Regions from separate parts of the Streptomyces sp. C1-1 genome, predicted to be linked through region 1. Evidence: riboswitches for the same ligand, from Rfam matches in the RefSeq annotation. Region 1 holds a riboswitch; each other region holds the start of a gene.
The links. Region 1 has a riboswitch for cyclic di-AMP ahead of ACQF4J_RS09665 (M23 family metallopeptidase). Riboswitches for the same ligand answer to the same signal wherever they lie in the genome.

Region 2: linked by a shared signal. The riboswitch ahead of ACQF4J_RS38510 (C40 family peptidase) and the one ahead of ACQF4J_RS09665 (M23 family metallopeptidase) in region 1 are both predicted to bind cyclic di-AMP.
Region 3: linked by a shared signal. The riboswitch ahead of ACQF4J_RS19450 (NlpC/P60 family protein) and the one ahead of ACQF4J_RS09665 (M23 family metallopeptidase) in region 1 are both predicted to bind cyclic di-AMP.
Region 4: linked by a shared signal. The riboswitch ahead of ACQF4J_RS13655 (M23 family metallopeptidase) and the one ahead of ACQF4J_RS09665 (M23 family metallopeptidase) in region 1 are both predicted to bind cyclic di-AMP.

The regions. Positions count from the first base shown of each region.
Region 1 covers NZ_CP189826.1:2,099,593-2,106,871, forward strand. The annotation lists gene ACQF4J_RS09645 (Glu/Leu/Phe/Val dehydrogenase dimerization domain-containing protein) at 1-1,106, shown strand, start outside; gene ACQF4J_RS09650 (hypothetical protein) at 1,193-1,519, shown strand; gene ACQF4J_RS09655 (TetR/AcrR family transcriptional regulator) at 1,529-2,149, shown strand; gene ACQF4J_RS09660 (SGNH/GDSL hydrolase family protein) at 2,235-3,020, opposite strand; gene ACQF4J_RS09665 (M23 family metallopeptidase) at 3,301-4,236, opposite strand; cyclic di-AMP (ydaO/yuaA leader) riboswitch at 4,241-4,398, opposite strand; gene ACQF4J_RS09670 (alpha-galactosidase) at 4,714-6,786, opposite strand; gene ACQF4J_RS09675 (tyrosine-protein phosphatase) at 6,957-7,279, shown strand, end outside.
Region 2 covers NZ_CP189826.1:8,450,705-8,457,983, reverse strand. The annotation lists gene ACQF4J_RS38520 (ATP-dependent Clp protease proteolytic subunit) at 1-506, shown strand, start outside; gene ACQF4J_RS38515 (hypothetical protein) at 514-822, shown strand; cyclic di-AMP (ydaO/yuaA leader) riboswitch at 1,140-1,335, shown strand; gene ACQF4J_RS38510 (C40 family peptidase) at 1,339-1,812, shown strand; gene ACQF4J_RS38505 (ATP-binding protein) at 1,906-2,361, opposite strand; gene ACQF4J_RS38500 (helix-turn-helix domain-containing protein) at 2,575-3,426, shown strand; gene ACQF4J_RS38495 (DUF397 domain-containing protein) at 3,446-3,673, shown strand; gene ACQF4J_RS38490 (8-amino-7-oxononanoate synthase) at 3,715-4,842, opposite strand; gene bioB (biotin synthase BioB) at 4,991-6,235, shown strand; gene ACQF4J_RS38480 (adenosylmethionine--8-amino-7-oxononanoate transaminase) at 6,228-7,279, shown strand, end outside.
Region 3 covers NZ_CP189826.1:4,289,104-4,296,382, reverse strand. The annotation lists gene ACQF4J_RS19460 (NlpC/P60 family protein) at 1-674, opposite strand, end outside; gene ACQF4J_RS19455 (hypothetical protein) at 1,084-1,437, shown strand; gene ACQF4J_RS19450 (NlpC/P60 family protein) at 1,498-2,676, opposite strand; cyclic di-AMP (ydaO/yuaA leader) riboswitch at 2,685-2,853, opposite strand; gene pcrA (DNA helicase PcrA) at 3,097-5,580, shown strand; gene ACQF4J_RS19440 (M23 family metallopeptidase) at 5,639-7,129, opposite strand.
Region 4 covers NZ_CP189826.1:3,018,452-3,025,730, reverse strand. The annotation lists gene ACQF4J_RS13670 (DNA gyrase/topoisomerase IV subunit A) at 1-973, opposite strand, end outside; gene ACQF4J_RS13665 (M16 family metallopeptidase) at 1,292-2,686, shown strand; gene ACQF4J_RS13660 (M16 family metallopeptidase) at 2,683-4,071, shown strand; cyclic di-AMP (ydaO/yuaA leader) riboswitch at 4,274-4,437, shown strand; gene ACQF4J_RS13655 (M23 family metallopeptidase) at 4,450-5,223, shown strand; gene ACQF4J_RS13650 (GntR family transcriptional regulator) at 5,413-6,096, shown strand; gene ACQF4J_RS13645 (HPr family phosphocarrier protein) at 6,235-6,516, opposite strand; gene ACQF4J_RS13640 (GNAT family N-acetyltransferase) at 6,706-7,279, shown strand, end outside.

The DNA.
Region 1 (7,279 bases):
GGCTGGTCCGCGGTGTCGCCAGCGGCGGACTGCGCATGCGGGCCGGTTGCACGCTGGACGAGGTCGCCGGGCTCGCCCGCGGGATGACCATGAAGGAGGCGCTGCACTACAACCCCGAGGGCCGTTACGTCCCGCTGGGCGGCGCCAAGGGCGGCATCGACTGCGATCCCCGGGACGCGGGGGCGTACGGACTGCTGGTGCGCTACCTGCGCGCCATGAAGCCGTACATCGAGGACTTCTGGACCACCGGTGAGGACCTCGGGCTGACCCAGGACACGGTGGACCGGGCGGCGGCCGAGGCGGGGCTCGTCTCCTCGATCCAGGCGGTGTATCCGCTGCTCGACGACGAGGTGACGGCACGGCGGCGGCTCGCGGAAGCGTTCGCCGTCGAGGTGGACGGCATCGGGCTGGACGAACTCGTCGGCGGCTGCGGTGTCGCGGAGTCGGCGCTGGCCGCCCTGGACCGGGCGGGCGTGCCGCACGCGGGAACGCGGGTCGCCGTGCAGGGCCTGGGCACCATGGGCGGGGCCACGGCGCGCTTCCTCGCGCGCGCGGGGCTCTCGGTCGTGGCGGTGGCCGACATCAAGGGCACCATCGCCAACCCCGCCGGCCTGGACGTGGAGTCGCTGCTGGCCGCGCGCGACGGGTACGGCACCGTGGACCGTGCGGTGTTGCGGCCCGGGGACCGCGAACTGCCGGGCGACGCCTGGCTCGCGGCCGAGGCGGAGGTGCTGGTGCCGGCGGCCGTCTCGTACGCGATCGACACGGCGGACCAGGAGCGGATCGGGGCCCGTTGGATCGTCGAGGCGGCCAACATGCCCGTGCTGCCCGAGGCGGAGGAGCTGCTGGCCGCGCGCGGGGTCACCGTGCTGCCCGACGTCGTCGTCAACTCCGGTACCAACGCCTGGTGGTGGTGGACTCTCTTCGGCGACATCGGCCCGGACGCGGACGAGGCGTTCGCCCACACGCGCCGCTCGATGCGCGCCCTGGTCGACCAGATGCTGGTCCGCGCGGAGGCCGACGGCACGACCCCGCGCGCGGCCGCCCACGCCATCGTCGGGGACCGGCTGCCGGTGATCGCGGAGCGGTTCGGCTGGTACCGCTGAACGGGCCGGGGCCGGAAGGCCCCTCGTCGACCATCGGCGGCCGGTCGGGCAGGAGTTGAGGGTGACCCCGGACAGGGACGCGGACCATGAGGATTCGCCTGTGCTGTCTGCTCCGGGCCCGTCCCGGCGCCGCCGAGGCCCTGGCCGCGTACGAGGACAAGGTGCTGGCCCTGCTGGGCCGGCACGACGGCCGGATTCTGCAGCGCGCCCGGGCCGACGGCGCCGAGGGCCGCCCGGACGAGATCCAGCTGATCGAGTTCGCCTCGCGGGCCGGTTACGACGGGTTCATGGCCGACGAGCGCCGCACGTCCCTGTCCGGGGAGCGCGACGCGGCGATCGCCAGGACCGAGCTGTACCCGGTGGAACTGGTCAAACATCGGTCCGACCCGGCGCCGGCAGCGACGACGGAATAGGCTGACCGCGTGGCGAGAGTGCGGTTGAGCGTGGCCGAGCGGCGTGAGGAACTGCTGCGGGCGGCCATCGGGCAGATCGAGGCGCGGGGCGTGGCGGCGGTCCGGATCGCCGACGTGGCGTCGGCCCTCGGTGTCAGCAACGCCCTGGTGCTGTACCACTTCTCGACGAAGGAGAAGCTGGTCGCCGCCGCTTTCACCTACGCCGCCGAGGACGACCTCGCCCATCTGCGCAAGCTGCTCGGCCGTCGCACCACGGCGCTACGGCGACTGCGTGCCGCCGTGCGCTGGTACGCGCCGACCGGCCAGGCCAAGGGCTGGCGGCTGTGGATCGAGGGCTGGGCGGCGGCGCTGCGCGAACCCGCGCTGCGGGAGGTGGCGCGGGACCTCGACAAGCGGTGGAAGGCGGCGCTCGCCGAGGTCATCGCGGAGGGCGTGGCCGCGGGCGAGTTCCACTGCCCCGACCCCTTCGGCACGGCCCTGCGTCTGACGGCCCTGCTGGACGGCCTGGCGGTACAGCTGACCTCGTACGCCGGCGCCGTCCCCCGGACCCGGGCACAGGAGTGGGTGGACGAGGCCCTGGCCCGCGAACTGGGCCTGGAACGAGCGGCGTTGACCACTTCGCAGGCGTGAGGGCGCGCCCGCTCCAGGGGTCCCCCGACTCTCACCGGGGGACCGGGAGACCTCGAGACCGAGTGACCGGGAGACCCCACCGCCCTCAGGCGACGGAGGCGATCCGTGTCCTGATGTCCTCGGGTGACAGCGCGCCCTTCGCCGTGACGTGGTCGCCGGACGACTCGCCGCGCAGCCGACGCCCGATCCACGGCACCAGGTACTCGCGCGCCCACTGCACGTCGTCCCGCCGCACCTCCAGCGTGCCCCGCGGCGGCAGCGGCGGCCAGGGCTGGTCGGGGTCGGCCGGGATCTCCAGGCCGAGGACCTGCCCGGCGCGCAGCGCCACGCGCGTGTGACCCTCGGGCGAGAGGTGGAGCCGGTCGCCGTCCCAGGCCCTGCGGTCCTGCACCGACTTCAGCGACCACAGGTCGAGCACGGGGCAGCCGTACCGGTCGGCGATGGCCCGTACATGCCCGTTGTAGGTGGCGATCTTGCCGCGCAGGTGCTTCAGCACGGGCACGCCACGGGTGTCGAACCCGGTCGTCACCATGACGGTGCCGGCGACCGCCGTGAGGCGGGCGATCGCCCGCTCGAAACGCTCGGCCACCTCGTCGGGGTCGGTGCCCGGCCGGATGATGTCGTTGCCGCCCGCGCAGAAGGAGACCAGGTCGGGGGCGAGCTCGACGGCCTGCGGGAGCTGGTCCGCCACGATTTGGTCGAGCAGTTTGCCGCGCACGGCGAGGTTCGTGTAGCTGAAGTCGCCCTCCGGACGCCGGTCCGCGAGGAGCACCGCGAAGCGGTCCGCCCAGCCGACGAAGGCCCCGTCGGGGCCGGGGTCGCCGACGCCCTCGGTGAAGCTGTCCCCCACCGCAACGTACGACCCGATCACTGATCTGCTGTCATTCTTCGAATCGTCTGCCACAGCCGTCACTATTCACCTTCGAATGTGACCTACGCGACCGTAGGCCGGGGTTGACGGGCGGTGACATAAGCCACTCCCAAAGTGTTGGCCAAGGTCGGAATAACGCTCTGTTCAGGGCTGTTGACGGGTCAACCGCCACACGGCCGTGCGCCCGCCCCGTCGTCGACCCCGCGGACACACCGAAGGCCGGACCCGGGGATCGGGGTCCGGCCTTCGGCGGCGTGTCGGGCGGCGTGGCGGCGGGGGGTCAGCCGACGGCGACGCCCTTGGAGCGGAGGTAGGCGACCGGGTCCACGTCGGAGCCGTAGTTCGGCGTGGTCCGGATCTCGAAGTGCAGGTGCGGCCCGGTGACGTTGCCCGTCGCGCCGGACAGGCCGAGTTGCTGGCCCGCGCTGACGCTCTGGCCGGCCGAGACGGACAGCTGCGAGAGGTGCCCGTACTGGGCGTAGTAGCCGTCGGCGAGCCTGATGACGACCTGGTTGCCGTATGCGCCGCCCCAGCCGGCGGAGACGACCGTGCCCGCGCCGACGGCCTTGACGGAGGTGCCGGTGGGGACGACGAAGTCGACGCCGGTGTGGTAGCCGCTGGACCACATGCTGCCGGCCACGTGGTAGCCGGTGCCGACGGTGGCGCCGGAGACGGGGAGCTGGAAGCCGGTGGCGGCGGTGGTGGTCGCGGCGGCGCTGCGGGTGGTGCCCTCACCGGAGGAGGACGAGCGCTCCTTCGGCGTGGTCGAGCCCTGCGAGGACGAGGACTTGGCCGTGGAGGACTTGGTGGTGCCCGTCGCGGCCTTCTTGCCGATCGAGAGCTTCAGACCGGGGTGGATGAGCGACGGGTCGTCGCCGACGGCGGCGCGGTTGTCGGCGTAGAGCTTGTGCCAGCCACCGCTGACGTGCTGCTCCTCGGCGATCTTCGAGAGGTAGTCGCCGGACCGCACCGAATAGACGTGCACCGCCTTTTCGGAGGCGGTGTTCTTCTTTTCGGTCGCCTTCTTGACGGTATTCGGAAGAGACTGCACGGCCTTTTCCGAAACCGACTGGGAAGCGGACTGGGCGGTGGCCGCGTGGGCGCCGGTGGCACCCATCAGCGGGAGGGCGAGCGCGGCGCCGCCGGTTCCGGCGACGGCGATGGAGCGGGTGAAGCGCTGGGGCTTCGGGCGGCGGTGCTTACCCTTCGCGGGCATGGCGAATTCCTCTCCGGCGCCTGCGAGGTGAGCTGTCGGGTGCGGGCTGGAGATGCCCGGCCGCGCGCTGGTCGCGGCTGTACCCCTAGCCGTTCCGGAGACCGGAACAGGCGTTGTACCTGTGGGTCCCCCGCTCCTGCCGTACACGGGTGAGTTGGTGCGGGCTCCGGGCGGCGGCAGGATTGGGCGTCCGTCCGGATTGGTGTGGAACGTAAGCGACGAAGACGCGAAGGGACAAGCGACGGTTCCCCGTGAATGCGTTTCTCTTGATCCTCCGCGGAAATCCACGGTCACTCTCCGTGAATTTCCGCTTCAGGCCATTCTTCAATCCGCAGGAAAGACAGATTGATTACGTGAGCATGACGAGGTACGCACCGTCACGGATATGACGCTGCTCACGTGACACTGCTCCAGCTTCCCTTGTCGCAGCGCGAGTTGGAATGAAGCCCAATCAACGCAGCAATTCGGACAGAAGAGTCAGATGCGGCGCAGGCGGAGAACTGCCGCATCGAGGTCGCCCCGAAGTCCGGTACGCAGGCCATGGTGCAGCAATACGCCACCTCGATGCACTTCGCCCGTTTCGAGGCATTCGTACGACGCCGTCGGGTCGAGAGCACGCAGCCGCAGGGCCGGTACGGGCTCGCCGTAGCTCTGCGCCTGCAGCCAGGCGAGGACGACGGTCTCGTCCCCGCGCACGTACTGCACCGCGCTCAGCCCGCCCGTCGGCGGCCTGAGGCGGTGGAGCTCGCCGTGCTGGACGAGCGGCCGGATCTCCTTGTAGAGGCCGACCCAGTCGCGGGCCTCGGCCAGCTCCTCCTCGGTCCACTGCGTGAGGTCCCCACCCACCCCGAGCACTCCGGCCATGGCACTGACGAACCGGAAGCGCAACGAGCTGACGCGCCCGTTGAGCTGGGTGTTGGGGCTGTCGGTGACCCAGGCGGCCATCACGCGCGCGGGGTGGATCTGGCTGAAGCCGTGCTGGATGGCGAGCCGGTCGAGCGGATCGGTGTTGTCCGAGGTCCACACCTGGTCCGTACGGCTCATGATGCCGAGGTCGATCCGTCCGCCGCCGCCCGAGCAGGACTCGAAGACGACACCGGGGTGGGCCGCCCGCAGCCGGTCCAGGAGTGCGTACAGGGCGCGGACGTGGTCGACCCAGAGTCGCTGCGGATAGCCGTCACCCGGCCACCCGGCGTCCGTGAAGCAGCGGTTGAAGTCCCACTTGACGTAGTCGATCGGAGCGCTGGTCAGGAGTGCGTCGAGCCGCTCCCACAGGTACTCCTGGACGTCCTCGCGGGCCAGGTTCAGCACGAGCTGGTTGCGCAGCTCCGTCCGCTTGCGTCCGGGCTGGAACTGGACCCAGTCGGGGTGGGCGCGGTAGAGGTCGCTGTCCGGGTTGACCATCTCGGGTTCGACCCAGATGCCGAACTGCATGCCCAGTGCGTGCACGTAGTCGGCGAGCGGCGCCAGGCCCTTGGGGAAGCGGTCCGGGTTGGGTGTCCAGTCGCCGAGTCCGGCCCGGTCGCTGGTGCGCGTGCCGAACCAGCCGTCGTCGACGACGAACAGTTCCACGCCGATCGCCGCGGCCCGCCGCGCGAGGGCCCCCTGCTGCTCCTCGGAGATGTCGAACTCCGTGGCCTCCCAGGAGTTGAACAGCACGGGGCGGTCCTGGTCAGCGTCCGGGACGACGTACGCGCGCTGGTAGGCGTGCCAGGCCCGGCTCGCCCCGCCGAAGCCGCCGTCGCTCCACAGTCCGGCGAAGACGGGGGTGGTATAGGACTCCCCCGGCGCCAGGTTCAGCAGCCCTGAGTCGTCGTATCCGGCGCCTCCGGTGATCTGCACGCGCGCGTCCGGGAGTTGGGCCACCGCGATGCGCCAGGAGCCGGACCAGCCGAGGGCGCAGCCGTAGACCTCGCCGCGCTCCTCGGTGGCGTCGGTGTCGAGGGCGACCCAGGGCAGGTGCTGGTGTCCGGTGTGCCCGCGGCGGCTGCCGATGATCTTCTCGCCGTAGGTGAGCGGGGAGCTCGTGAGCCGGGACTCGGCGGCCCAGCGGCCGTGCAGCTGGGACAGCCGCCAGCCGTCGCGGTCGGGCAGCGTCCAGGTGGCGGCGTCCGCGCGCAGCAGCTCCAGGGGGCCGGGGCCTTCGTTGTCGAGGGTCACCCAGCGCTCGACGACGTCGTGCCGCATCCGGTGGTGCAGGGTGATCGCGAGACCGCCGTCGCGGAACCTCAGCCGGAGATGGTCGCCCACCGTCTCGTACGCCTCGAAGCGCCACTCGGTGCCGCGCCGCTCGTCGGAGCGTACGGACAGGGCGGGCCGCACGAAGCGCGGACCGCCCTCGACCGGGTACTCCTCACGGCCGTCGAGCGGGGACTCGAAGGGGCGGTAGTCGGGCAGCGGGCGTACGGCGAGGGCCTCGGCGTCGGCGAGGGCGATCCGGGGGCCCCAGTGCAGGTGCAGGAGCTCGTCGTCCTCAGTGAGATGGATGGCGTAACCGCTGGTCGGCCCGGTCAGGAGCCACGTACGGCGGTTGTCGGAGATCTCCAGCATCAAGCCCCCACAGATTCGAACAGGTGCGATCAAGCAGCAACATCATCAACTCCGGTGGGGGTCGACGGCAACGCCTGTGGACAACTCGTTGCCCAAGGAAGCCATGTCGTATCGTCGACAAGGTCCCCGCCGTCGAGCCGAGTCGGCGGGGCCGACTGGGAGGAGCCCCCGTGACGCAGCAGGTCCCGTCGACCGATCCGGAGCTGGCCCGGGTCCGCAACTTCCGCGACGTGGGCGGGCTGCCGACGGTGGACGGGCGGCGGGTGCGGCACGGGGTGCTGTTCCGCAGCGGGCATCTGGCGCACGCGACCGAGGAGGACGCCGCCTTCCTCGCCTCGCTGGGGCTGCACACGATCTTCGACTTCCGCAACGCGGCGGACCAGAAGCTGGAGGGGCCGGACGTCGAGCTGCCCGGCGTGCGCAATGTGAACCTGCCGCTGTCCGACCCGGCGGACGGCGCCGGTTTCTGGAAGATGGTGCGGGACGGCGAGAT
Region 2 (7,279 bases), 6.4 Mb from region 1:
ACACCTCCGCCAACGATGTGATGGCGCAGTTCATGCACCTCGAGTACCAGGACCCGGACCGGGACATCTCGCTGTACATCAACTCCCCGGGCGGCTCGTTCACCGCCATGTCGGCGATCTACGACACGATGCAGTACGTCGGCTGCGACGTGGAGACGATCTGTCTGGGGCAGGCGGGCTCCTCGGCGGCGTTGCTGCTGGCGGCGGGGACGCCGGGCAAGCGGTCCGCGCTGCCGGGCGCGCGCATGGTCCTCCGTCAGCCCGCGCTGTACGAACCGGTGCAGGGACAGGCCAGCGACCTGGCCATCCAGGCCGACGAGCTGTCGCGGCTGCGGTCCCGCCTGGAGGAGATGCTGGTGCGGCACACGGGGCGGTCCCGGGAGCAGGTGGCCGAGGACATCGAGCGGGACAAGATCCTCGACGCCCGGGAGGCCGTGGAGTACGGGCTGGTGGACCGGATCGTCCCCAGCCGCAGGTCCACCTTCGCGCCACCCACGGGGAGGTGAGCGGCCGGTGCTTCCACCCGAGCTCCCGCCGCTGCCCGCCCTCACGCGTGCCGAGGGCGAGTTGATCGACCGTTACCTCGACGTGGTCGACCTGCTCGGCCGCATCAACCCCGCGCACCACGGTGACACGTACCGAGGACTGCGCGCGGCTCAGGCGCTGGTGACCAAGGCGGCCGAACTGCGCGACGCCCTGGTGCTGATGCACCAGCGGGGGGAGACCGAACTGCACGCCCCCACGCTGGGCCGGGCCATGCGGGTGCTGGACGGTGAGCGGCGCACGGCGCGGGTCATCGTGCCGCCGCGGTCCGACAGTTGATCCGAGCGTCCGGACCGAGGCTGAAACGCACCAAACGGCGTACCCCCTTTTGGAGTAGACGCGGCTGCTGTTTCGGGACCCCTCCGGTTGCGCAACACGCGTAGCCGAGGGGCGGAATGGGACGTTCCGCCGCTGGTCCGGGGCTCCTCGGACTCGCGACGGCTGTTCGAAAAACAGGGTGTCCACCCGAACGGGTGAGTGGTGAGTAACGCCACAAATCCCCGATTCCATTGGGATTTTCGGACATCCGTGAGTCAAGATCCCTGTCTGACGACAAGCCCCCGCCGCAGCGGCGGGGCGATCCGGGCGGACGCCGAGTCCTGCCGCCGCCTGGATGACCGGTCGACAGGAGTGGATCGGCAGGAGTGGAGGACCCAAGCACGACGGGTCGCCGGCACGGTCACGCCATGACCGTTCCGAGCAGCCCTTGGGGTGAAGCCGCGCATGCGGCCGGGCAACTTCGCCAGCCCGAATCCGACAGGTCATCCTTCACAGGCGGCTGACGAAGGGTTGCGCATGACTGCGCTCAATCGTGTCCCGTCGCTGATGGTCCGGGCCGGCACGGCCTCGGCTCTCACCCTCGCCGCCGTGGGCGGCTCCGTCGTGATCCCGGGCGTCGCCGCCGACGCCTCGGCCGCGACGACGGCGACGAAGGCACTTCAGGTAGCGGCGTCCAAAAAGGGATCCCCGTACAAGTGGGGCGCCACCGGACCGCGCCGCTTCGACTGCTCAGGGCTCACGCTGTACTCGTTCAAGAAGGCCGGCAAGACACTGCCTCGAACGGCGGCCCAGCAGTACAACAAGACCCACCACATCTCCGCGAGCCACCGCAAGGCCGGAGACCTGGTGTTCTTCCACTCGGGATCGAACGTCTACCACGTGGGCATCTACGCCGGGAAGGGGAAGATCTGGCACGCCCCGAAGACCGGGGACGTCGTGAAGCTCCAGAAGATCTGGACCCGCAGCGTCTGGTACGGCCGGGTCAGCTGACTCTCCCGTGGGGGCGGCGGCCTCCTGACCTGCCGTCACCCCCACGGGGCTCCACATTCCGCACCCAGGCGCATCGCGCCTGGGCGTCTTGGTTCACGGCTCCTGCTGCCCCGCCGTGACGGGCTGGGCCGGAACGGTCCACGGCAGTTCGATGGAGACCGTCTTGCCGCCCTCTCTCGTGGGCCGCACTCGCAGCCTGCCGCCGCACTCGGCCGCCAGCCAGCGGATGATCACCATGCCCCGTCCGTTGTCCTGCTGGACCGCGGCCGGGAGCCGCTTGGGGAAGCGCGGATGGCTGTCGGTGACGCCGATGCGCAGTTGCTCGTCACGCTCCAGTCGCAGGTCCACCGTGAAGGTGGGAGACTGCCCGAAGGTGTGCTGTACCGCGTTGGTGGCCAGTTCGGAGACAATGAGGCGGATCGTCTCGGCCGCCTCGGTGTGGGCGGGCAGACCCCATTCCACCAGTGTGGTGACCACGTAGCCGCGGGCGGCGGAGACCGAGGCCGGCTCGCTCGGCAGAGTGACGGATGCTTCCAGGTGGTCTGCCATGACGACGTCGTCCCTTTCCCGCGGGACCGGAGTCCGACATGGAGCGGATGGTTCGAGTACGGTCCCGGACTGGTGCTTCTTCGCCAGACTGCCATTACCGCGACGGTCACGGGTGGCGATCCACCAAGATATGCATATATCTGTCGCTCAAAACGGTGAACTCTACGACCTGAGACCGTATTTGGGCGCCCCGGAAGGAGTAAGGAGTACCGCATGCAGAACGGTCCCGCGGTGCGCCGCCGCAAGCTGGGCGCCGAACTGCGCGCCCTGCGCACGGGGGCGGGTCTCACCAGTGGCGAGGCGGCCCGGCTCGTGGGCTGGCACCAGTCCAAGGTGAGCCGGATCGAGACCGGCGCCAGCGGGGTGAAACCGGCCGATGTGCGGTTACTTCTCGACGCCTACGCCGTCGCGGACTCCCAACTGCGCGAGTTGCTTTTGGTGTTGGCGGGCTCCGACGAGGGCGTCGGGCGGCACCACTGGTGGCACGCCTATCGCGGAATTCTCCCGCCCACCTATCGAGACTTCATCAGCCTCGAGTCGCAGGCGAGCGCGATGCGCACGCTGGAGACGTCCGTCGTGCCCGGTCTGCTGCAAACGCCCGAATACGCGCGTGCGGTCACCAGGGCGGCGGTCGACGGACTGGACGACGAACGGCTGGACGCTCTGGTCGAGGTGCGGCTGGCCCGGCAGGACGTACTGCGTTCGGATCCGCCGTTGAGGCTGGCAGCGGTCCTGGACGAGGCGGTTCTGCACCGGGAGATCGGCGGTCCGGACGTCATGGCACGGCAACGGGAACGGCTTCTGGAAGCGGCCCGTCTGCCCCAAGTGCGGCTTCAGGTACTGCCGTTCGCTGCCGGGGCACATGTCGGCGTCACAGGCCCTTTCGTAATCTTCTCATTTTCGAGCACTTCTGATCTGGACGTGGTTGTTCTCGACCACTTGACGAGTAGCCTCTACCTCGAACGGAAAGAAGACCTGGAGGCGTATACACAGGCCTTCAACGCCCTTCGGATTCACGCCCTTTCACCCGAGGACTCGTTGGATTACATCGCCGCGACAGTTTGACGGCGCGTAAGGAGGCACCATGTCAGCTCTGCCTCGGAACGTACCTTCCAGCACCGAAGTGCACGGCGTGCGGTGGCTGCGCAGCAGCTACAGCACGGGAGCGAACAACTGCGTCGAGACGGCACTGCCGCACTCCGGCCCGTGGGCCGGACTGCTCGCGGTGCGCGACTCGAAGGACACCGCTGGGCCCGCGCTGCTCTTCTCCCCCGAGAGCTGGGCGGGCTTCCTCACGGTCGTCCGGTCCTGATCAGTCCGTGATCGCGCGGCACACTGCCGTGTCACGCCGACTCATGGTCGCGTCTCGCCGATCACCCTCACCGCGTGTTCGATCAGTGCCCCGGAGAGGTCCGCGCGGGCGGTCAGCCTGAGCCGTGAGATGCCGTCGGGAACGGAAGGAGGACGGAAGCAGCCCACGGCGAGGCCTGCCGAACGGCAGTCGGCCGCCCATCGCACGGCCCCCTCCGGGGACGGCGCGCGCACCGAGACCACCGCGGCGTCCGGACGCACCGCCTCGTGGCCCGCGGCGGTCAGCCGCGCGTGGAGTTCCGCCGCCACCGCGCGTGCCCGCGCCGCCCGCTCGGGCTCGCGGCGCAGCAGCCGCAGCGCGGCCAGGGCCGCCCCCGCCGCCGCGGGCGCCAGACCCGTGTCGAAGATGAACGTCCGGGCCGCGTTGACCAGGTGTTCGATCACCTTGGCCGGGCCGAGCACCACTCCGCCCTGACTGCCCAGCGACTTGGACAGCGTGGCCGTCACGACCACGTCGGCGTCGCCCGCGAGGCCCGACGCCCACGCGGCACCCCGGCCCCCGTCGCCCAGGACGCCGAGCCCGTGCGCGTCGTCGACCAGCAGACCCGCGCCCCGCTCCCGGCAGGCGGCGGCGAACGCGGCCAGCGGGGCCGCGTCCCCGTCGACCGAGAAGACCGTGTCGGAGACGACGACGGCCGGGCCGTCGTGCGTCCGCAGCGCCTTGCGCACCGCCTCCGGGTCCGAGTGGGGCACGACCTGCGTGCCGCCCCGGGCCAGCCGGCAGCCGTCGATCAGCGAGGCGTGGTTGCCCGCGTCGGAGACGATCAGCGAGCCGTGCGGGGCCAGCGCGGTGACGGCGGCGAGGTTGGCCGCGTAGCCGGAGGAGAAGACCAGCGCCGCCTCGAAGCCGCAGAAGTCGGCCAGTTCCCGCTCCAGCTCGGCGTGCAGTTCCGTCGTACCGGTGACGAGGCGGGAGCCGGTGGAGCCGCCACCCCAGGTCCGGGCGGCCTCGGCCGCGCCCTCGGCGACCTCGGGATGGTGGGTCAGCCCCAGGTAGTCGTTGCTCGCGAGGTCGAGGAGCGGCGAGTCGGCCGGGCGCGGACGCAGCCGCCGTACGAGCCCGGCTCGGCGGCGCAGCTCCGCCTGCTCGTCGATCCAGCCGAACGCCATGACTCCTCCGGGTGCTTTTGTAGGCAGTGGACAGACACTAGCCGGACCGTCCGCACCCCATGATGTGGCAATACCCACACGTCGAAGCGCACGTCTTGTTCAATCTCTCCTTGGCCCGGAGCGGCTCCGTAGGACAGGATCGGCTCTCATGGACCTGCTGAACACGCTGGTGGACAAGGGGCTTCGGCGCGAGCTGCCGACCCGCGAGGAAGCTCTGGCCGTCCTCGCCACTTCCGACGACGACGTGCTCGATGTGGTGGCCGCGGCCGGGAAGGTGCGCCGGCACTGGTTCGGGCGCCGGGTGAAACTCAACTACCTCGTCAACCTCAAGTCAGGGCTCTGTCCGGAGGACTGCTCCTACTGCTCCCAGCGGCTCGGCTCCAGCACCGGCATCCTCAAGTACACCTGGCTCAAGCCGGAGCAGGCCTCCGAGGCCGCCGCTGCCGGTCTGGCGGGCGGCGCCAAGCGGGTGTGCCTGGTGGCGTCCGGGCGCGGTCCGACCGACCGTGACGTGGACCGGGTCGCGGGCACCATCAAGGCGATCAAGGAGCAGAACGAGGGCGTCGAGGTGTGCGCCTGCCTCGGTCTGCTCTCCGACGGCCAGGCCGAGCGGCTGCGCGAGGCGGGCGCGGACGCCTACAACCACAACCTCAACACGTCGGAGTCGACGTACGGCGACATCACGACCACGCACACCTACGCCGACCGCGTCGACACCGTGAACAAGGCGCACGCGGCGGGTCTGTCCGCCTGCTCCGGCCTGATCGCGGGCATGGGCGAGAGCGACGAGGACCTGGTCGACGTGGTCTTCTCGCTGCGGGCGCTGGACCCGGACTCGGTGCCGGTCAACTTCCTCATCCCGGTCGAGGGCACCCCGCTGGCCGAGGAGTGGAACCTCACCCCGCAGCGCTGTCTGCGCATCCTGGCGATGGTCCGCTTCGTCTGCCCCGACATCGAGGTGCGCATCGCGGGCGGCCGCGAGGTCCATCTGCGCTCGATGCAGCCGGTCGCCCTGCACCTGGCCAACTCGATCTTCCTCGGCGACTACCTCACCACCGAGGGCCAGGCGGGCAAGGCCGACCTGGAGATGATCGCGGACGCCGGTTTCGAGGTGGAGGGCGCCGACCAGGTGACCCTGCCCGAGCACCGGGTGCACGCGGGCGGGGGCTGCGGGTCGCACGGGGACGCCGGCTGCGGGTCGCACGGGGACGCCGGCTGCGGGTCGCACGAGGGCGCCGGGTGCGGGTCGCACGAGGGCGCCGGGTGCGGGTCGCACGAGGGCGCCGCGGTGTGCGGTACGGCCGCTGCCGTGCCGGCGGCCAACGAGCCCCGCACCGACCTGGTCGCCGTACGTCGGCGTGGTGCCGGAACGGACCTCGCGCCCAATGCCTGACCTGCCCGTCTCCGAGCTGCTGGAGCTCGACCGGCGGCATGTGTGGCATCCGTACGGGCCGATGCCCGGACGGGTCGAACCGCTCGTCGTCGAGGCCGCGAGCGGGGTGCGGCTGCGCCTGGCGGACGGTTCGGGCGAGCTGGTCGACGGCATGTCGTCCTGGTGGTCGGCGATCCACGGCTACAACCACCCGGTGCTCAACGAGGCCGCGCGCGAGCAGCTGGGCCGGATGAGCCACGTGATGTTCGGCGGGCTCACCCACGAGCCCGCCGTACGGCTCGCGAAGCTCCTTGTCGACATGTCGCCCGACGGCCTGGAGCACGTCTTCCTCGCCGACTCCGGTTCGGTGTCTGTCGAGGTCGCGGTGAAGATGTGCCTGCAGTACTGGCGGTCCCTGGGCCGGACCGGCAAGCAGCGCCTGCTGACCTGGCGCGGCGGCTACCACGGCGACACCTGGCAGCCGATGTCGGTGTGCGACCCCGAGGGCGGGATGCACGAGCTGTGGACGGGGGTGCTGCCCCGGCAGGTGTTCGTCGACGCGCCTCCGGCCGAGTACGAGGAGGCGTACGCCGAGTCGCTGCGCTCGGCGATCGCCGAGCACGCCGACGAGCTGGCCGCGGTGATCGTCGAGCCGGTGGTGCAGGGCGCGGGCGGGATGCGGTTCCACTCCCCCGCCTATCTGCGGGTGCTGCGCGAGGCGTGCGACGCGCACGACGTGCTTCTCGTGTTCGACGAGATCGCCACCGGTTTCGGCCGCACGGGCGCGCTGTTCGCGGCGGAGCACGCGGCGGTGACGCCGGACGTGATGTGCGTCGGCAAGGCGCTGACCGGCGGTTACCTGACGATGGCGGCGACGATGTGCACCGCGCGCGTGGCCGACGGCATCTCCCGGGGCGAGGTCCCGGTGCTCGCCCACGGCCCGACCTTCATGGGCAACCCCCTCGCGGCGTCCGTCGCCTGCGCCTCGGTCGAGCTGCTGCTGGGCCAGGACTGGCTCGCGGAGGTCAAGCGGATCGAGTCGGGGCTGCGGGAGGGGCTGGCGCC
Region 3 (7,279 bases), 2.2 Mb from region 1:
TCCGTGCCCGACCGGGAAGCGCGGCCGGCACCGCCGCCGTCCAGTCCGAGCCGGGCGCGCTCCTCGGGCGACAGGCCGGACAGCAGCCGCCGTGCCGAGTCCAGCTTGCCGGTGATCGTCTTCTTCTGCCGGGCCAGTTCGGCCTGCCGTGCCTTCAGAGAGGTCAGCTCGACGCGCGCGGTCCCGCGCAACCGCTGGATCTCCCGCAGCTGTTCGCGGACGCCCGCGACGGCCGCCGCCTGCCGGGTGCCGACCCGGTCGACGAACTCGGCGCCGTCCAGGTAGCGGTCGGGATCGCTGGAGAGGACGAGCTGCAGCGCGGGGTCCAGCCCGCCGCCCCGGTACTGCGCCGCCGCTGTCGAACCCAGCGCGTCGCGCGCCGAGTTGAGCCTCTCCGTCTTGCGCGCGGCCTCGTCCCGCAGGGCCGACAGCCGGTGTTCGGCGGCCTGCGCCTTCTCCTTCGCGCCGTCGTACTTCTGGGTGGCGGTCTCCGCCTCCTGGTAGAGCCGGTCCACCTTCACCTTGACCTGTGCGGGAGTCAGCTGCGGCTCGGCCTGCCCGGTCCCGTCGAAGGCCGTCGCGGTGGCGGCGCCCGCCAGGGCGATCGTGAAGGCCGTACGGGCGGTGCTGCCGCCCAGTGATGATCGCCGACCGGGCTTGCGATGCGCTGCCACCTGGACTGCACGTCCTTTCGTACGACCACCCCGTCCGGGGCGGCTTACGCGTCCGGCGGCGGCCCGCACAGGGGGAGCAGGCCGCCGTCGGACCTTCTCGGCGGTGGTGGCCGACTGCCGCCCCTGGCCCGGGCGGCGGTGGGGAGCCGGTCACCTGGGGAAGGACGCTAAACCTGGCTGTGTCGGTCCGGTAACGCGTTGTGCGGAACTGCCGTGAGTGGGGCGACGGGTGACCGGGTACGACCGTGATCCAGGCCCTGCCTCGTCGGCTTCACACGGTGCGCTGACCGATGTGCCGGTTTTCGGGTGCCCCAGGGTGGCAGGGTGCTATGGCGCATATATGCGACCGACGGGTGGGGAGAGGGCCGGTGTCGGGGGCCTCCGGCGCCCCTGTCTAAGCTCCGGCCTCATGGACGTACTCATCCATCTCTTCGTCGGCCTGCACATCGTCGGCATCGCCGCGCTCCTCGGCGGCTTCCTCACCCAGATGAAGGCGATGGGGCAGGGAACGGCCCGCTTCGTCCCCGGCATGCTGCACGGGGCGCTGACCATGCTGCTCACCGGCGCGATCCTGGTCGGCCTCAACCAGGCCGACGACCACCACGTCAACAACGTCAAGATCGGCCTGAAGCTGGCCCTGCTGATCGTGATCCTCGGCCTGGTCTACGTGAAGCGGGACGAGGAGACGGTGGACAAGAGCATGTTCGGTCTGGTGGGCGCGCTCACCACGGCGAACATCTTCATCGCGGTGCTGTGGACCTGACGTCGGCGCGTGGTGGTGCGGCGGGGCGCACGGTGAGAGCCGTACGCCCCTCTGGCGGCCTCAGGCCGGCCGGACCACGCTGTGGATGATGGACTCGCCGCCGTAGTAGATCGACTCCTCGCGGACGTACGCGCCCGGCTTCGGGGCGTGGATCATCATGCCGTTGCCGATGTAGATGCCGACGTGGCTGATGTCGTCGTAGAAGAAGATCAGGTCGCCGGGCTGGGCGTCGGTGAGGGGGACGGTGGTGCCGGCGTTCACCTGGTCGTAGGTGGTGCGCGGGAGCGTGACGCCGGCGGCCTTCCAGGCGGCCTGGGTGAGGCCGGAGCAGTCGTAGGAGCCGGGGCCGGTGGCGCCCCAGACGTACGGCTTGCCGATCTGCGCGCGGGCGAAGGCGATCGCCTTCGCGGCCTTGGTGGCGTACGAGGAGTCCGAGGTGCCGGTGCCGGTGCCGGTGCCGGTTCCAGTGCCGGTGCCGGTACCGGACGTGGAGCCGCTGTCCTGGGCCGCGGCCGCCGCCTCGGCCTGCGCGGCCGCCTGCTGCTTGGCCAGCTCCGCTGCCTTGCGGGCGGCCTCCTCCTGCTTCTGCTTCTCGATCTCGGCGAGCCGCGCCTTCTCCTGGGCCGTCAGCTTCGACAGCAGTTCGCGCGCGGAGCTGAGCTTGTGCTGCACCGTGGACTTGGCGGTCTGCAGGTCGCTCTGTGTCCGGGTGAGCGTCTCCAGGCTCCGGGAGGCCTCCTCGCGCTTCTTCATCGTCACCGACTGCTCGGCGAAGTAGTCGTCGACCGCGCTCTTCTGACGTGAGGTCAGCCGGCCCATCAGCTGCGTCTGGTCGAAGTAGTCCTGCGGGGAGTCGGCGAGCAGGAAGGTCGCCGTGTCGGGCGCGGCGGCCCCCGTGCGGTACTGGGCGGCGGCGAAGGAGCCGAGCTGTTCGCGCTCCTGGTTGAGCTTCTGGGCGCGCTTGGCGACGTCGTCGAGGAGGGTGTCGACGTGCTTGCGCTGCTTGGTGGTCTTCTCCTTGGCCGCGTTGTACTTCTCGGTGGCCGACTCGGCCTGGCGGTAGAGGTCGTCGACCTTCTTCTCGACCTCCTCGATGCTGGGCCGGCCGTCGGTGGAGGGTGCTGCGTTGGCCGTCTGGGACAGCAGTGCCACGGAGGTGAGGGTGGCCGTGGCGAGAGCGGGGGTGCGTATGCCTGCTACGCGCGTTCCCGCGGGGCGCGACTTGCGGTGCGACGCCAAAGGAGGCGACTCCTTCCATGTTCCGCCTACCGAGTTAGCTGTCGGGTTCGGGCGGGTGGTTCGGAAGGGTTGCCCTACGGTCCGCCCCACAGGGGGTCGGGCCGATTCACCCCAAGGTCGGTTGGGTCCCCGGCTCCGGACGGCGCGGCGGCGCCCCGGACTCGGCGGAGGCCACGCGGCCCGGCGACGTTCGCCGGTGGGGGTCGTATGGCCTGCGCGGAACGGTAGCCAACTCGTGTGGCCCATGTGAAGGACGATGTTCGATATGCCCGATACATTTTCGTGACCTTTGGTCAACCTTCCGCCGCTGGTCACGCACCGTGATGAACGGGTGTGGGAGCGTGCGCGGCGTCATCGGATCCGGCGATGTTCTCAGGGCGGCGGCGGGCTGTCAGTGGGGCCCCCTAGACTCGGAGAGCGATGAGCAGCCTCTTTGACGACAGCTTCCTGGCGGACCTCCAGGCCCCCCGCGGCCACGAGGAGCCCCCGCCGCCGCCCGAGGACGATCACGTACCGGAGCCTGTTCCGGACGATCTGTTCGGCGGGAAGTTCGACGTGCCGCCGGACCGGGACAGTCACTACCGCGACGGCGCCCCGCGCCCCGCGATCGACCCGGCCGCACTCCTCGACGGGCTGAACGAGAACCAGCGCGCGGCCGTCGTGCACGCCGGCACCCCCCTGCTCATCGTGGCCGGCGCCGGCTCCGGCAAGACCCGTGTGCTCACCCACCGCATCGCGCACCTCCTCGGCTCGCGGAACGTGCACCCCGGCCAGATCCTCGCGATCACCTTCACCAACAAGGCCGCGGGCGAGATGAAGGAGCGCGTCGAGCAGCTCGTCGGCCCGCGCGCGAACGCGATGTGGGTGATGACCTTCCACAGCGCGTGCGTGCGCATCCTGCGCCGCGAGTCGAAGAAGCTCGGCTTCACGTCGTCGTTCTCGATCTACGACGCCGCCGACTCCAAGCGCCTGATGGCGCTGGTCTGCCGGGACCTGGACCTCGACCCCAAGCGCTATCCGCCCAAGTCCTTCAGCGCCAAGATCAGCAACCTGAAGAACGAGCTGATCGACGAGGAGGACTTCGCCGCCCAGGCCACCGACGGCTTCGAGAAGACCCTCGCCCAGGCCTACGCGATGTACCAGTCGCGGCTGCGCGAGGCGAACGCCCTCGACTTCGACGACCTGATCATGACGACGGTCAACCTGCTGCGAGCCTTCCCGGACGTCGCCGAGCACTACCGCCGCCGCTTCCGCCACGTCCTGGTCGACGAGTACCAGGACACCAACCACGCGCAGTACGCGCTCGTGCGGGAACTCGTCGGCACCGGCGCGCACGACGAGGACGTCCCGCCGAACGAGCACGACCTCCCGCCCGCCGAACTGTGCGTCGTCGGTGACGCCGACCAGTCGATCTACGCCTTCCGCGGCGCGACGATCCGCAACATCCTCCAGTTCGAGGAGGACTACCCGGACGCGACGACGATCCTGCTGGAGCAGAACTACCGCTCCACGCAGACCATCCTCAGCGCGGCCAACGCGGTCATCGAGCGCAACGAGTCCCGCCGCCCCAAGAACCTGTGGACCAACGCGGGCGCGGGCGCGCGCATCACCGGCTATGTCGCCGACACCGAGCACGACGAGGCGCAGTTCGTCGCCGACGAGATAGACCGTCTCACCGACGCGGGCGACGCGAAGGCCGGCGATGTCGCCGTCTTCTACCGCACCAACGCCCAGTCCCGTGTCTTCGAAGAGGTCTTCATCCGCGTCGGCCTGCCCTACAAGGTCGTCGGCGGCGTCCGCTTCTACGAGCGCAAGGAGGTCCGGGACGTCCTGGCCTACCTGCGGGTGCTGGCCAACCCGGAGGACTCGGTGCCGCTGCGCCGCATCCTCAACGTCCCCAAGCGCGGCATCGGCGAGCGCGCCGAGGCGATGATCGACGCCCTCTCCCAGCGCGAGAGGATCAGCTTCCCGCAGGCGCTGCGCCGCGTCGACGAGGCGTACGGCATGGCCGCGCGGTCCACCAACGCCGTCAAGAAGTTCAACACGCTGATGGAGGACCTCCGTACGATCGTCGACTCCGGCGCGGGTCCCGCGACCGTCCTGGAGGCGGTGCTCGAACGGACCGGCTACCTCGCCGAGTTGCAGGCCTCCACCGACCCGCAGGACGAGACCCGGATCGAGAACCTCCAGGAACTCGCCGCCGTCGCCCTGGAGTTCGAGCAGGAGACCGCGGAGGGCGAGGCCTCCGCCGGACTCGCCGACTTCCTGGAGCGGGTGGCGCTGGTCGCCGACTCGGACCAGATCCCGGACGAGGAGGAGGACGGCTCCGGAGTCATCACGCTGATGACCCTGCACACCGCCAAGGGCCTGGAGTTCCCGGTGGTCTTCCTCACCGGCATGGAGGACGGCGTCTTCCCGCACATGCGCGCCCTCGGCCAGACCAAGGAGCTGGAGGAGGAGCGGCGGCTGGCCTACGTCGGCATCACGCGCGCGCGGGAACGGCTGTACCTCACCCGCTCGTCCCTGCGCAGCGCCTGGGGCCAGCCGTCGTACAACCCGCCCTCCCGCTTCCTGGAGGAGATCCCGGCCCACCACGTCGACTGGAAGCGCACGGGCGCCACGGCCCCCGTGTCCTCCGGGCCCGCGTCCGGGGTGGCCGCTTCCCTGTCGTCCTCCCGCTCGCGCTCCTCGGCGTCGGGGGCGTCGGGCTTCGCCACGCGCCGTACGTCGGAGAAGCCGGTGGTCTCCCTGGCCGTCGGCGACCGGGTCACGCACGACCAGTTCGGGCTCGGCACGGTCGTCGCGGTCAAGGGCACGGGCGGGAACGCGGAGGCGACGATCGACTTCGGGGACGCCAAGCCCAAGCGGCTGCTGCTGCGGTACGCGCCGGTCGAGAAGCTCTGACGCGAAACGGCCCCCGCTGCTCCTCGGGAGCGGGGGCTCGTACGGTGGTCGGGGACGCTTACGTCGGGTCGAGGTTGTGGCTGCGCAGCCACGGCAGCGGGTCTATGGCCGAACCGCCCGCCGGGTGCACCTCGAAGTGCAGGTGCGGGCCGGTCGAGTTGCCCGAGTTGCCGGAGTACGCGATCGGCTGGCCGGCCTTCACCGTCGTACCGGAGGCGACGCGATAGGTGGAGAGGTGGCAGTACCACGTCTCCGTGCCGTCCTTCGCGGTCACGATCATCATGTTGCCGTAGGCGCTGTTCCACTGCGTGCGGACGGTGCCGTCGGTCGCGGCCATCACCGTCGTGCCGTAGGAGACGGGGAAGTCGATGCCGGTGTGCACGGACATCCAGTTGATGCCGGCCTGCCCGAAGTAGGCGCTGAGCCCCCGCTGGGTGACCGGCAGGGCGTACTTGGGGCGCAGCCGCTCCTTGCGGGCCGCCTCCGCGGCCGCTTTCTTCTTCTCGGCCTCCTGCTGCGCCTTGAGGTCGATGCGCTCCTGCGTGCGGCTCGCCCGGTCCGCGAAGTCGTCGGCGCCCGCCGACAGGCTCTCGAGCTGGGAGTCCAGCTTGTTGTTGGCGGCGGCCGGTTTCACCGCCTGCGCGGCCGAGGCGGTCGTCGAACCGTCGTCGGAGGAGAAGGTGCCCACGGAGGCCGCCGCGATCCCCGCGACCCCCATCACACAGGCCGAGGGGACGGCGATGGTCAGCAGCGCCGAGCGCTTGGGGGGCGTACGGCGGCGGGAGCGGGAGGCGTTGCGGGCGGCCGCGCGCGAAGCCGGAGCGGGCGTCGTCTCTTCCTGGTCGTCCAGCAGGGGCGTCACGGCAGGCATCTCACCCGTGGCGGTCGACTCGCCGTCTTCCTGCGGGAGTTCCTCGTAGGCGTCCGGTGTCTGCGGGTGCTCCTCGTAGGCGCCCGGCTCGACCTGCTCGAAGACGGCGGTGGCCTGCTGGCCGAACGGTTCGCCTGCCGCGGGTGTCTTGCCGTCGGAGTTCCACTGGGTGGCGTCGTACGCCCCGGTGTCGAAGGCCTGGGTGCCCCACTCCCAGTGCTGCGTCCGGTCGTTGGCGGCGCCGGCCTGGTCCGGCTGCAGCCAGGCGCTCGCGTCCCAGTGGCCGGAGGTGTCGTTCCCGGTGGCCTGCGGCGGGATGCCGGAGAGCTGCTGGTACTCGCCCGTCCAGGCCGTCGCGTCGTAGACACCGGTGTCGTAGGCGGCGTGGTGCTGGGCGGCGTACGCGTCGTAGTGCAGGGACTGATGGTCGCCGGTGGACCAGTGGGTCGTGTCGTACGAGCCCGTGGCGTCCGTGGGGAGGTTGCCGAAGAGGGGGTCCGCGGCGAAGGTCGCCGTCGCGTGCGCGCCGGTCGCGAAACCGTTCGCGTCGTAACCGCCGTGCGTGGTGAAGTCGCCGTACTGGACTTCCTGGGTGCCGTACGACGCGTAGTGCGCGGAGGCGGCCTCGGAAGCCGGAGCCGGGGTGGTCATGGTCCCCGACGGGTGACGGTCGTTCACCAACTTCTCTTTCGCCTCGACAACAGGGGCTGCCAGAGCAGTGCGGCGACTGTACCCGGCGGTATGCGGGCGCGACAATCTTCAACTGGTTTCGGGCGCGCAGGAAACGGGCATTCGGCGGTGTTTCGGGGGAGTGCGGGCGCGGCTTTG
Region 4 (7,279 bases), 920 kb from region 1:
GCACGAAGCCGTTCTTGATCTCGATGACCAGGCGCAGGCCGTGCTCGCGGTCGGTGAGGTCCTTGACGTCGGCGATGCCCTGGATCTTCTTCGACCCGACGAGGTCCTTGATCTTGGCGATCACCTTCTCGGGGCCGACCGTGAAGGGCAGTTCGGTGACGACCAGGCCCTTGCGGCGGGCGGTGACCGTGTCGATCTCGACCGTGGCACGCATCTTGAAGGTGCCGCGGCCCGTCTCGTACGCGTCCCGAATGCCGGAGAGGCCGACGATGCGGCCGCCGGTGGGCAGGTCGGGGCCCGGGACGTACTTCATCAGGGTTTCCAGGTCCGCGTTCGGGTAGCGGATCAGGTGGCGGGCGGCCGCGATCACCTCGCCGAGGTTGTGCGGCGGCATGTTGGTCGCCATGCCGACCGCGATGCCCGACGAGCCGTTGACCAGCAGGTTCGGGAAGGCGGCGGGGAGGGCGACCGGCTCCTGCTCCTGGCCGTCGTAGTTGGGCGCGAAGTCGACCGTGTCCTCGTCGATCGACTCCGTCATCAGGCTCGTCGCCTGCGCCTGGCGGCACTCGGTGTACCGCATGGCGGCCGGCGGGTCGTCGTTGCCCAGCGAACCGAAGTTGCCGTGGCCGTCGACCAGGGGCACGCGCATCGAGAAGGGCTGCGCCATGCGCACCAGGGCGTCGTAGATCGACGCGTCGCCGTGCGGGTGCAACTTGCCCATGACCTCGCCGACCACGCGCGCGCACTTCACATAGCCGCGGTCGGGGCGCAGGCCCATCTCGTTCATCTGGTAGACGATGCGGCGGTGCACCGGCTTCAGACCGTCACGGGCGTCGGGCAGGGCGCGGGAGTAGATGACCGAGTACGCGTACTCGAGGAAGGAGCCCTGCATCTCGTCGACGACGTCGATGTCGAGGATGCGCTCCTCGAACGAGTCGTCGGGCGGCGGGGTCTTCGTGCTGCGGCGGGCCATCGCTGCCGGCTCCTCTTTTCTGGTCGCTCGCCTACGGGTCGCTCACGTCCCCTTCGGCTCACGCTTGGTGAAGCATGAACGGGATCTGACGCGACCATTGTGGACCGCGGCACTGACAACGCGGGCCAGGACCCGGTGTCGGCGGTCAGGCCCGGCGGGCGGGGTCGCCCTCGCCGCGGCTGCCCGCAGGCTACGCGATCCGCTGAGGGCGTACGTCGTCCGGGAACTTCGCCGCCGGTCCGCCCGCTTGCATACAGTGGCAGGACCGGCAGGAAAACAGCGGTTTCCAGCACCGCATCCGCGATCGAAGGGACGTACATGCCCATGGGTCACACGGCCACAGACCAGGCAGGCACCGGGGGCCTGACAGCGACCGAGCACCGCCTGGCCAACGGCCTGCGCGTGGTGCTCTCGGAGGACCACCTGACCCCGGTCGCGGCGGCGTGCCTCTGGTACGACGTCGGCTCGCGCCACGAAGTCAAGGGCCGTACCGGCCTGGCTCACCTCTTCGAGCATCTGATGTTCCAGGGGTCGGGCCAGGTCAAGGGCAATGGCCACTTCGAGCTGGTGCAGGGCGCCGGGGGCTCGCTCAACGGCACCACGAGCTTCGAGCGGACCAACTACTTCGAGACCATGCCCGCCCACCAGCTGGAGCTCGCCCTCTGGCTGGAGGCCGACCGCATGGGCTCCCTGCTGGCCGCCCTGGACGACGAGTCCATGGAGAACCAGCGGGACGTCGTCAAGAACGAACGCCGGCAGCGCTACGACAACGTCCCGTACGGCACCGCCTTCGAGAAGCTGACCTCCCTCGCCTACCCGGAGGGCCACCCCTACCACCACACCCCGATCGGCTCGATGGCCGACCTGGACGCGGCGACCCTGGAGGACGCGCGCGCGTTCTTCCGCACCTACTACGCGCCCAACAACGCCGTCCTGTCGGTCGTCGGCGACATCGACCCCGAGCAGACGCTCGCCTGGGTCGAGAAGTACTTCGGTTCAATCCCCGGGCACGACGGCAAGCCCGCGCCCCGCGACGGCACGCTCCCCGACGTGATCGGCGAGCAGCTGCGGGAGGTCGTCGAGGAGGAGGTGCCGGCGCGCGCCCTGATGGCCGCCTACCGGCTGCCGCACGACGGCACGCGCGCGTGCGACGCCGCCGACCTGGCGCTCACGGTTCTCGGCAGCGGCGAGTCCTCCCGCCTCTACAACCGGCTCGTGCGGCGCGACCGTACCGCCGTCGCGGCCGGCTTCGGACTGCTGCGCCTGGCCGGGGCCCCCTCCCTGGGCTGGCTGGACGTGAAGACGTCCGGTGACGTCGAGGTGCCGGTCATCGAGGCCGCCATCGACGAGGAACTCGCCCGGTTCGCCGCGGAGGGCCCCACGAGCGAGGAGATGGAGCGCGCCCAGGCCCAGTTGGAGCGCGAGTGGCTGGACCGGCTGGGCACGGTCGCGGGCCGCGCCGACGAACTGTGCCGCTTCGCCGTCCTGTTCGGCGACCCGCAGCTCGCCCTGACCGCCGTCCAGCGCGTCCTGGAGATCACCCCCCAGGAGGTCCAGGAGGTCGCCAAGGCCCGCCTGCGGCCCGACAACCGCGCGGTGCTCGTCTACGAACCCGTCTCCGGAGAGGTCGCCGAGGACGCGGATCCTCCCGAAGACCCCGAGGCCGAGGCCACGGTCGAAGCCGGCGACAAGAACGAGGAGGCGGCCAAGTGAGCGAGCTCGCCACGATGGAGTTCCACCCGCAGCCCCAGGCCGGCGAGGCGAGGCCCTGGGCGTTCCCCGCACCCACCCGCGGGGCGCTCGACAACGGCCTGACCGTGCTGCGCTGCCACCGCCCCGGCCAGCAGGTCGTCGCCGTCGAGGTGCTCCTGGACGCGCCCCTGGACGCCGAGCCGGCCGGCTTCGACGGCGTCGGCACGATCATGGCGCGCGCGTTCTCCGAGGGCACCGACAAGCACTCCGCCGAGGAGTTCGCCGCCGAGCTGGAGCGCTGCGGCGCCACCCTCGACGCGCACGCCGACCACCCCGGCGTCCGCCTCAGCCTCGAAGTGCCGGCCTCCCGCCTGGCCAAGGCGCTCGGCCTGCTCGCCGACGCCCTCAGGGCGCCCGCGTTCGCCGACGGCGAGGTCGAGCGGCTGGTCCGCAACCGCCTGGACGAGATCCCGCACGAGCTGGCCAACCCCTCCCGCCGCGCCGCGAAGGAGCTCTCCAGGGAGCTGTTCCCGGCGACCTCGCGCATGTCCCGCCCGCGTCAGGGCACCGAGGAGACCGTCGAGAAGATCGACGCGGCCGCCGTACGCGCCTTCTACGACCGCCATGTGCGGCCCGCCACGGCCACCGCGGTCGTCGTCGGCGATCTCACCGGCATCGACCTGGACGCCCTGCTCGGCGAGACCCTGGGCACCTGGACGGGCTCGAAGGCCGAGCCCCGTCCCGTGCCGCCGGTGACCGCCGACGACACCGGGCGCGTGATCATCGTGGACCGTCCCGGCGCAGTCCAGACGCAGCTGCTCATCGGCCGCGTCGGCGCCGACCGCCACGACCGCGTGTGGCCGGCGCAGGTGCTCGGCACCTACTGCCTCGGCGGCACCCTCACCTCCCGCCTGGACCGCGTCCTGCGCGAGGAGAAGGGCTACACCTACGGTGTGCGCGCGTTCGGGCAGGTCCTCAGGTCCGCCCCGGACGGCACGGGCGCGTCGATGCTCGCCATCAGCGGCTCCGTCGACACCCCGAACACCGGCCCGGCACTCGACGACCTCTGGAAGGTGCTGCGCACGCTCGCCGAGGGCGGTCTCACCGACGCCGAGGTCGACGTCGCGGTGCAGAACCTGGTGGGCGTGGCGCCGCTGAAGTACGAGACCGCTGCGGCGGTCGCGAGCACACTGGCAGACCAGGTCGAGCAGCACCTGCCCGACGACTACCAGGCGACGCTGTATCAGCAGCTCGCCGCGACCGGCACGGTGGAGGCCACCGCGGCGGTCGTGAACGCGTTCCCGGTGGACCGTCTGGTGACCGTCCTCGTCGGTGATGCGGCGCAGATCAAGGAGCCGGTGGAGGCGCTCGGCATCGGTGAAGTGACCGTGGTGTCCGCCGAGTAGCGGCACGCGCGCGTGGGAGGCCCTGGTGACTGACCTGTCACCAGGGCCCTCCTATGTCCGAATTGGCGCGTAATTGAAGGAGAGATGCCCGTCTGCCCTGTGGGATGCGCTACAAAAGCCGTGATCCGTTTGGGGATTGAAAGGCGCCCCGCTTAGCGTCGTCCGGGCTGTCCGTCAGGCACTGCGCCGCACCCGCGGCACCGGGCAGTCATCGCCGAGTCCCCGTACGGCGCGAGCCAGGGGAGCCGGGGACCCACGTAGTCCCTGGGGTGAATCGGACGCCCGCGCGAGCCGCGAGGGGGTCCGTAGGAGACCTTCCTGCTCCGAACCCGTCAGCTAACCCGGTAGGCGAGAGGGAAGGAAAGGAACAGCCACTACATGGCGTTCATGTGCGCCACCGGGAAGCACCGTCGTCCCAGCCGCATCAAGCGTTCCACCGCCCAGGTCGCCGGCGTCGCGGCCCTCGCCACCACCGGTGTGATCGGCGCTCTCGCGGCCCCCGCGCTCGCCGCGGACAACTCCGTCGACGCCGTCGAGCAGACCGGCCTCACCCCCGTCATCAGCATCGGCGACTCGATCGCCGAGAAGATCGACGCGCAGGCCGAGGCCCAGAAGCAGGCCGCCGAGGAGGCCGCCCGCAAGAAGGCCGCCGAGGAAGCCGCGCGCAAGAAGGCCGAAGCGCTCGCCAAGAAGGAGCGCGAGGCCAAGGAGCGCGCCGCCCGTGAGGCCGAGCGCAAGCGCCTGAACTCCTTCGTCGCGCCCATCTCCAACTCGTACGTCTCCACGGGCTACAAGGCCAGCAGCTCCCTGTGGTCCTCCGGCAGCCACACCGGCATCGACTTCCACGCCGCGAGCGGTACGTCCGTCCACGCGGTGGGCTACGGCACGGTCGTCCAGACCGGCTGGGGCGGGGCGTACGGCAACCAGATCGTGATCCGGATGAACGACGGGACGTACACCCAGTACGGCCACCTGTCGTCCATCGGCGTCTCCGTCGGCCAGAAGGTCGTCACCGGCCAGCAGATCGGTCTCTCCGGCTCCACCGGCAACACCACCGGACCGCACCTGCACTTCGAGGCCCGGACGACCCCCGAGTACGGCTCGGACATCGACCCCGTCGCGTACCTGCGCTCGCACGGTGTGAACGTCTAGCGACGCGCCGCCATACTCCGAAGACCCCGGCTCCCCCGAGCCGGGGTCTTCGTCGTTTCTGTCGCCCCGGTGTCCAAAAAATATCCATGGATTCCGGCCTGCCGTCGGAAATTCCGGCTCATTGCAATAGAGTCGCTGGACACAACGTCAATCGTCGACGTTTCACGGGGATTAAGACGGAGGTCGGTCATGCGTATTCCGGCGCACTCGGTGTGCACGGCCATCCGGGACGACATCGTCGCGGGTGTCTACGAGCGTGGCGGCCGCCTCACCGAGGAACTCCTCGCCCGCCGTTACGGCGTCTCGCGTGTCCCCGTCCGCGAGGCCCTGCGCACCCTGGAGGCCGAGGGCTTCGTGGTGACCCGCCGGCACGCGGGCGCGTGCGTGGCGGAACCGACCGAGCAGGAGGCCGCCGACCTGCTGGAGATGCGCATGCTGCTGGAGCCGCTGGGTGCGTCCCGGGCCGCCCAGCGGCGCACCGAGGCCCACCTCAAGGTCCTGCGCGGCCTGGTCAGACTGGGCCAGGAGCGGGCCAGGAGGGGCGGCAGCGAGGATCTGCGCTCCCTGGGCGGCTGGTTCCACGAGACGCTCGCCCAGGCCTCGGGCAGTCCCGCGCTGACGTCGATGCTGACCCAGCTGCGCCACAAGATCGCCTGGATGTACGCGGTGGACGCGCCGGCCAACCCCGCGGAGTCCTGGGCGGAGCACGGCGCGATCGTCGACGCCGTGGCCCGGGGCGACGGCGACCGCGCGCGGGCGATCACGAGCCTGCACACCGAGCGCTCGACGGCCGCGCACCGGCTGCGGTTCGGCGGCGCGAACGGTGTGAGGAACTCGCAACACGCCGTAAACATGTCGAGCCTGCGGCATTAACACGAGCGCCGTATACAAAGGGAAGGGAATTCGAGGGGGCTAATTCAAGCTGCCCGCCGTCGAGAATTTCCGACCCCGGCACAGGAAATGCGAAGGGCCCGCCCGGTAATTCGGACGAGCCCTTCTGTGGTGCCGCGATCAGACGGTCTCGGGAAGCTCCTCGAGCCCTTCGGAGACCAGCTTGGCCAGACGGTCGAGGGCGACGTCCGCGCCCTCGGCGTCGGAGGCGAGGACGATCTCCTCGCCACCCTGGGCGCCCAGACCCAGGACGGCCAGCATGGAGGCCGCGTTGACGGGGTTGCCGTCGGCCTTGGCGATCGTCACCGGGATACCTGCGGCCGTGGCGGCCCGGACGAAGATGGAAGCGGGGCGGGCGTGGAGGCCCTCGGCCCAGCCGACGTTGACGCGGCGCTCAGCCATGTGATGCTGCCCTTCGGTTTTCAGGGTTGTCTAGACCAGTTTCCCACAACGTGAAGAGTCTCCGGAGCGGTACTCACGTTCCGTCCGGGGTGGGTGGTCGGGCCGCGGCCTCGGCCCGATCGACGTCCTCTTCGGTTCTCCACAGACTGCCTCGCGCCGCTGTCGGACGCGAGCCGTACTCTGGGGCCCATGCAGATCGCGTCGGACCGGCACGAGTATCCCGCCCACTGGGAGGCCGACGTGGTGCTCCGCGACGGCGGCACCGCGCGCATCCGCCCCATCACCGTTGATGACGCAGATCGCCTGGTCAGCTTCTACGAGCAGGTCTCGGACGAGTCGAAGTACTACCGCTTCTTCGCGCCCTACCCTCGCCTGTCCGCCAAGGACGTCCACCGCTTCACGCACCACGACTTTGTGGACCGGGTGGGACTCGCGGCCACGGTCGGCGGCGAGTTCATCGCCACCGTACGCTATGACCGCATCGGCGCCGACGGAACGCCCGCGTCCGCACCCGCCGACGAGGCCGAGGTCGCCTTCCTCGTCCAGGACGCCCACCAGGGCCGCGGCGTCGCCTCCGCCCTCCTCGAACACATCGCCGCCGTCGCCCGCGAGCGCGGCATCCGCCGCTTCGCCGCCGAGGTGCTGCCCGCCAACACCAAGATGATCAAGGTGTTCACGGACGCCGGGTACACCCAGAAGCGCCACTTCGAGGACGGCGTCGTCCGCCTGGAGTTCGACCTCGAACCCACCGACCGCTCCGTCG